Regions from separate parts of the Promicromonospora sp. NPDC052451 genome, predicted to be linked through region 1. Evidence: riboswitches for the same ligand, from Rfam matches in the RefSeq annotation. Region 1 holds a riboswitch; each other region holds the start of a gene.

Region 1 (2,192 bases):
GGCGAACGAGGTCTGTGTGGACGCCTTCCACGACGGCACCATCGGGTTCCTCGACATCGTCGACACGGTCGCCGCCGTCGTCGAGGCGCACGCGGCGACGGGCGCGGGCGATCCGGGGTCGGTCGAAGGTGTGCTGGAGGCCGACGCCTGGGCCCGGGCGCGGGCCGCGGAGATCCTCAAGACGGCGTAGGTGACAAGACGGTGGCAAAGCCGTGGTGGACGGGGCCGTGGCCGCGCCACGGCCCGGCCGCCGTCCCGGTGCCCCCCACCACGAGGTCGTCCGCCGCGCGCAGCGCCCCCGTGAGGTAGGTCTTCGCCGCGCGCACCGCGGGCTCCCAGCCGTCGTGCACGGGTCGCAGCACGGCGCACGCCGAGCTCAGCGTGCAGCCCGTGCCGTGGGTGTTGCGCGTCGCGACCCGGGGCGCGGCGAGCGCCACGACGCCGCCGGCTCCCGCCCCGAGCCCCGGGCCCGCGAGATGGTCCACCGCCTCCGCGGACGTGAGGTGCCCGCCCTTGACCAGGGCGAACCGTGCGCCGAGGCCCAGCAGCGCGCGGGCCTGGTCCGCGGCCTCGGCGGCGTCCCGGGCGGGGTCGGTGCCGAGCAGCACGGCCGCCTCGGGCAGGTTCGGCGTCACGAGGTCGGACAGGGGCAGCAGCTCCTCGCGGAGCACCGTCTCGGCCTCGCGCGCCAGCAGCCGGTCGCCCGACGTCGCGACCATGACCGGGTCGAGCACCACGAACGGCGGCCGCGCACCGGCCCGTAGGTCGCGCAGGGCGGCGGCGATCGCGCGGGCGACCTCGGCGTCCGTCGTCATGCCGATCTTCACCGCGTCCACGGCGACGTCGGCGAACAGGGTGGCGAGCTGTGCGGTGACCATGTCGGCCGGGACGGGCAGCACCCGGGTCACGCCCGTCGTGGACTGCGCGGTCAGGCCCGTGAGCACCGCGCAGCCGTAGCCGCCCAGGGCGGCGAACGTCTTCAGGTCGGCCTGGATCCCGGCACCGCCCGACGGGTCGGAGCCGGCGATCGTCAGCGCCACCACGGGGTGGCCGGCCGGGCGGGTGCGCGCGGCGGCGTCGAGCAGGGGGTCGGGGGGCAGGACGGAGCCCATGAGGCGTTCCCTTCGCTAGCACTACCTAGATCAGGTTCCACGGGTACGTCTCAGCCGGGCTGTGCCCCGGCGCCCCGCGCCATGTGGGCCCACCCTAGACCGGATCGAAGGATCAGTGACCGCGCGTCCAGTTGAAGACCGCCAGGCCCGTCACCAGCGCGCCCACGGTGACCAGGGCCGTGGCCGCGACCGCCTGGACGCCGTCGATCAGCGCCGCGTCCAGGGCCACCTGGACCGTCCCGATCAGCGCGTAGACGCCGGCGAACACCGTGATGGCCGACAGGGTGCCGTCCATGAGCCGGCGCCTGCTGCGCTCCCGCCTCGCCTCCTCGGCGCGCTCGCGGTCGCCGTGCAGACGCTCGAGGGCGGCGAGCCGCGTGGCGATGGGTTCCTGGAGCAGCTCGCGCAGCCGTTCGGTGACCACCGCGGCCTGCTGCTCGAAGTGCGAGGCGTGCAGGAGCTGGTTGAGCATCCGGGACTCCAGGGCGGAGGCCAGGAACGTGGGTGAGGTGATGGTGGTCAGCGTGGTGCGCACCTCCGAGGCGAACTCGTGCAGGCGCAGCTGCTCGCGGGTCAGCCGTTCCTTGCGCTCGGCCAGGTCGGCGCCGTTGTTCACGTCGTGGTCGGCGAGCATGGCCGCGACGATCCGCAGGTGGTCGGCCAGCGTGGCGTTCCAGGCGCTGAACAGCCCGTTGAGGCTCGCGACGAACTCGGCCAGCGAGCCGTACTGGGAGATCTTGAAGTGCGCCGCGCCGACCAGCGCGACCGTCGTGGAGTTGGTGGTCACCGCCACGACGTCACCCAGGTGCCGCACTCCTTCCAGGAGCACCGGGTTGCGCTGGCGCAGGGTCCAGTCGCACAGCGTCGCGGTGCCGTACGAGACCGGCTGGAGCAGCACCTGCGAGCCGAACGCGGCGAGCAGCTCGTCACCCATCGCGACCGGCGTGCGGACCGCCCGGGGTGCCGCGGGGCCGGTGCCGCGGCTGGCCTCGTAGACGGTGGTGACCACGTGCGCCCGTCCCTGGGCGATCTCGGTCCCCGTGCGGACCAGGTCCGCCGTGGCGCGCTGGAGCAGGTCGG
Region 2 (2,192 bases), on a different contig from region 1:
CGGCGAGCGAGCCGGGGCGCAGGCCGTCACCGAGGGAGAACGCCACGTCGTAGGCCGCGAAGATCTCGCACAGCTCGTCGAAGTGCGTGTAGAGGAAGTTCTCCTGGTGGTGCGCCAGGCACCAGCCGGCCATGATCGAGCCGCCGCGGCTCACGATCCCCGTGACCCGGTCCGCCGTGAGCGGCACGTACCGCAGCAGCACGCCGGCGTGCACCGTCATGTAGTCGACGCCCTGCTCGCACTGCTCGATCACCGTGTCGCGGTAGATCTCCCAGGTCAGCGCGCTCGCGTCGCCGTTCACCTTCTCCAGCGCCTGGTAGATCGGCACGGTGCCGATCGGGACCGGCGAGTTGCGCAGCAGCCACTCGCGCGTCGTGTGGATGTCGTCGCCGGTGGACAGGTCCATCACGGTGTCGGCGCCCCACTTCGTGGCCCACTCGAGCTTTTCCACCTCCTGGGCGATCGAGCTGTGGACGGCGGAGTTGCCGATGTTCGCGTTGACCTTCACGAGGAACGCCTTGCCGATGATCATCGGCTCGGACTCGGGGTGGTTCACGTTGTTCGGGATGATCGCCCGGCCGGCCGCGACCTCGCTGCGGACCAGCTCGACGTCGCAGCCCTCGCGCAGGGCGACGAACCGCATCTCGGGGGTGACCACGCCCTGGCGCGCGTAGTGCATCTGGGTCACCCGCCGGCCGGGCAGCGCCCGGCGCGGGCGACGTCGTTCGCCCTGCCACTCCTGGGTCGCGGCGCCGCGACGCACCGCGCCGCGTCCGTCGTCAGCCAGGGCCCGGCGGCGGCCGTCGTACTCCTCGGTGTCGCCCCGGGCCACGACCCACGGCTCGCGGGCCGGGCCGAGGCCGCGGACCGGGTCGGAGCCCGGACCCTGCGTGCGGTAGACCCGCACCGGAGGGTTCGGGCTGCCGTCGGGGGACGGCGCCAGCGTGATCTCGGTGACCGGCACCCGCAGGCCGGCGTCGTGCCCGGGATCGGTGCCGTGCTCGTACGCGAGCGTGCGGGAAGGGGTGTGCTCCATCATCAGACTCCTGCTTCCTACGCCGGTGTTAACCGGACAGGTTCAACGGTCCCGGGCCGTCCAGCCCGATCTCAGCCCCTGCGCGGGGCACCCGTGGGATCGCGGACGACGTTAGCACCGTGCCACCGTGCGGGTCTTCTTCGGCCGTGCCCAAAACACTTCTGCGCCCGCGTCCGCTCTGATAGAGAAGGTCGACGGCTCGCTCACCGGGACGTGGGCCCCGAAGCCTGGAGGCAGGCATGTCGGTACGGAGAAGGTTGCGGACCACGGCGTTCGCGCTGGCGACGACAGGAGCACTCGTGATGCAGGCAGGGATCACGGCGAGCGCCGTGCCCGCGGGCTCGGCACCGGACGTGGCGGCGTCGGACAACCGGATCACGCTCACCGCGTGGGACGGGGTGCGGGAGCTCCGCGCGGGTGAGACCACCAACCTGCGTGCGGACGCCCGCGGCGGGCTGGTGCTGGGCCGGGGCGGTGCGGTGGTCGAGTACACCGACCCGTTCGGCGACGGCGGCGCCGTGCGCTACGAGACGGGCCGGTGGACGTCGCCCGTGGTCGAGACCGGGTACCCGGTCGACGAGTCGGTGAGCTCGTGGAACGCGAGGACGCCGACGGGGACGTGGGTCGAGATCGAGTTCCGCGGGCGCAAGGCCGACGGGGCGTGGACGAAGTGGTTCGTGATGGGGCGCTGGGCCTCGGGCGACGACTTCTCCCCCGCGGACGGCGGCGTGGGCGACATCCACCGCACCTCCGTCAACGGCCAGGCCGACGACGACGCGTACCTGTTCACCGACACGTACGTCGCGAAGTCGGGACACGAGCCGCACGCGTTCCAGACGCGCGTCACCCTGTACCGGCCGGAGGGCGCCCGGGTGTCCCCGCGGCTGGACGCCGTGACCACCATGACCAACGAGTACCTGCCCGACACGCACTACACCGGCACCAGCGACTTCACGCTGGGCCGCGAGGTCGTGCTCGACGTGCCGCAGTTCAGCCAGAACATCCACCGCGGCGAGTACCCCGAGTTCGGCGGCGGCGGCCAGGTGTGGTGCTCGCCGACGTCGTCCACGATGGTCATCTACTCCTACGGGCGCGAGGTGCCGCCCGAGGAGCTGGAGGGCATCGAGGCACCGAACGGCGACCCGCAGGTCGACTA
Region 3 (2,192 bases), on a different contig from region 1:
GCCAGCGAGGCCCTGCGGGTCGGCCGGCCGTTCGCCTGCGCCCACCGCATCGTCGACAAGAACGGGCGCACGCGATCGGTCGTGGTCATCGGCCAGGGGCAACGTCGAGAATCCGGCGGAGGTCCCGAGGTGGCGGGCTACGTGCTGGACGTGACGCCGGTCCAGAAGGAAGCGCTGAACCGCCGCTCGGCCGGGGCGGTCCAGCGCGCGTTCGTCAGCCAGGCGGCGATCGAGCAGGTCAAGGGCGTCATCGTCGCGGTACGCGGAGTGGACGAGGCGACCGCCGACGCGACCCTGCGCGAGGTCGCCGCCACCGTCGGCGTGCCCCTGCGTCTCGCGGCGGACCAGGTCATGGCCGCGCTCCGCGCCGACGACGAGAAGGCGGGGGTGACGCAGGCCGCGCTGACGCGCGCGCTCGACGCCGTCCAGCCGGTGGGGCGGCCGCGGAGCCATGACGCGCTGCTGACCCGGCGGCCGCGCCGGTCACACCGCTGAGCGACGCGCCGCGATACGCAGTGCGGCGGTGTGCGCGCCCTTCGCGGCCAGGCGCTTGGCGAACACCGCCGTGCCGGCCGCGACGGCCGCGAACACCGTCGCCTGCACCAGGTCCAGCTCCGGGTCGTCCGGCTTGTTGGGGGCGTCGTTGCCGGTCACACCCTTCCAGATCATGCTGACCGCCTTCTGCGCGACCCAGCCGGCCGCGATAGTCAGGGCGAGGGTGCCGACCTTCTCGGCGAGTGTCTGTTCCGTCTCAATCTGGGCCACCTCTACACCGTAGCCCCCGACGGCGGACTAGGCTGCACGGAAACGACAGGGGAGCGCCCCGACGGCGCTGAGAGTGCGGAGAACCGCAGACCCTTGAACCTGATCCGGTTCACACCGGCGGAGGAAGTCGAGGCACGATGTTGCGTCTTTCCGGTGCCCCCAGGGGCGCCTTCCACAGCGGTACGGTCGGCGGCGCGGTCGCCGTGGCACTCCTGGTCGCCGGCTGCGCCGGCGGTTCGGGCGGTACCGGCTCCGAGGACACCACGTCGGCAGGCGCGGCGTCGGGCACCGTGACGCTGGTGACCCACGACTCGTGGGCGCTGGACGAGAAGCTGGTGGACCGGTTCGAGCAGGAGTCGGGCCTGACCGTCGAGGTCAGTGCGGCGGGCGACGCCGGGACGCTCGTGAACCAGCTGGTGCTGACCAAGGACGCGCCGCTGGGCGACGTCGTGTTCGGCATCGACAACACGTTCGCCTCCCGCGCGCTGGAGGCCGGGGTGGTCGAGGAGTACACGCCGGAGGGCCTGCCCGAGGGCGTCGAGCAGGTGGGCGGTGCGCTCACACCGGTCGACCAGGGCGACGTGTGCGTGAACGCCGACGAGGCGTGGTTCGAGGAGTCGGGCCTGGAGGTGCCGAAGACCCTGGAGGACCTCGCCGACCCCGAATACAAGGACCTGCTCGTGGTGACCAACCCGGCGACGTCGTCCCCGGGGCTCGCGTTCCTGCTGGCGACGATCGGCGCGTTCGGCGAGGACGGGTTCGAGGACTACTGGGCGTCGCTCGTGGACAACGGCGTCAAGGTCGCCGACTCGTGGGAGGACGCCTACTACGTGGACTTCTCCGGGGCGGGCGAGGGCGGTGAGCGGCCGCTGGCGCTGTCGTACGCGACGTCGCCCGCGTTCACCGTGACCGAGGACGGCGCCGCGTCGACCACCAGCGCGCTGCTGGACACCTGCTTCCGGCAGGTCGAGTACGCGGGCGTGCTGGCCGGCTCCGACAACCCCGAGGGCGCCCGCGCCCTGGTGGACTTCCTGCTCACCGAGGACGTGCAGGCCGCCCTGCCGGAGTCGATGTACATGTACCCGGCCGATGCCTCGGTGGAGCTCCCCGCCGACTGGCAGAAGTTCGCGCCGCAGGCCGAGGCACCGTTCGAGGTGGACCCCGCCGACGTGAGCGAGCACCGCGACGAGTGGATCGAACGGTGGACCGAGACGGTCGTGGGCTGAGCCTGAGCCGGACGCCGACGGACCGGCCCCGGCGCGGCCCGCGGCTCGCACCGTTCCTGTGGGGAGCGGCGGTCGCCGTCCCCCTGGCCTTCCTCGGCGTCTTCTTCGCGTGGCCGGTGGTCGCGCTCGTCGTGCGGGGCTTCGTGCCCGACGGCGCGCTCGACCTCACCGGCTTCGCCGAGGTGTTGTCCCGGCCGCGCA

What was found. A riboswitch is a leader RNA that binds a small molecule or an ion and turns the genes downstream of it on or off. The one in region 1 is predicted to bind thiamine pyrophosphate.
Region 2: it holds a riboswitch for thiamine pyrophosphate, as region 1 does, so the genes downstream of both, thiC (phosphomethylpyrimidine synthase ThiC) here and thiD (bifunctional hydroxymethylpyrimidine kinase/phosphomethylpyrimidine kinase) in region 1, are expected to answer to the same signal.
Region 3: it holds a riboswitch for thiamine pyrophosphate, as region 1 does, so the genes downstream of both, ACIG47_RS16550 (thiamine ABC transporter substrate binding subunit) here and thiD (bifunctional hydroxymethylpyrimidine kinase/phosphomethylpyrimidine kinase) in region 1, are expected to answer to the same signal.

What each region holds. Positions count from the first base shown of each region.
Region 1 covers NZ_JBIUAP010000014.1:106,009-108,200, forward strand. Annotated here, with positions in the region: gene dxr (1-deoxy-D-xylulose-5-phosphate reductoisomerase) at 1-190, shown strand, start outside; gene thiD (bifunctional hydroxymethylpyrimidine kinase/phosphomethylpyrimidine kinase) at 177-1,112, opposite strand; TPP riboswitch at 1,102-1,199, opposite strand; gene ACIG47_RS21825 (hypothetical protein) at 1,225-2,192, opposite strand, start outside.
Region 2 covers NZ_JBIUAP010000013.1:124,475-126,666, reverse strand. Annotated here, with positions in the region: gene thiC (phosphomethylpyrimidine synthase ThiC) at 1-1,036, opposite strand, end outside; TPP riboswitch at 1,034-1,139, opposite strand; gene ACIG47_RS21035 (C39 family peptidase) at 1,276-2,192, shown strand, end outside.
Region 3 covers NZ_JBIUAP010000009.1:8,226-10,417, forward strand. Annotated here, with positions in the region: gene ACIG47_RS16540 (PAS and ANTAR domain-containing protein) at 1-495, shown strand, start outside; gene ACIG47_RS16545 (DUF4235 domain-containing protein) at 484-765, opposite strand; TPP riboswitch at 803-908, shown strand; gene ACIG47_RS16550 (thiamine ABC transporter substrate binding subunit) at 903-1,991, shown strand; gene ACIG47_RS16555 (ABC transporter permease) at 1,994-2,192, shown strand, end outside.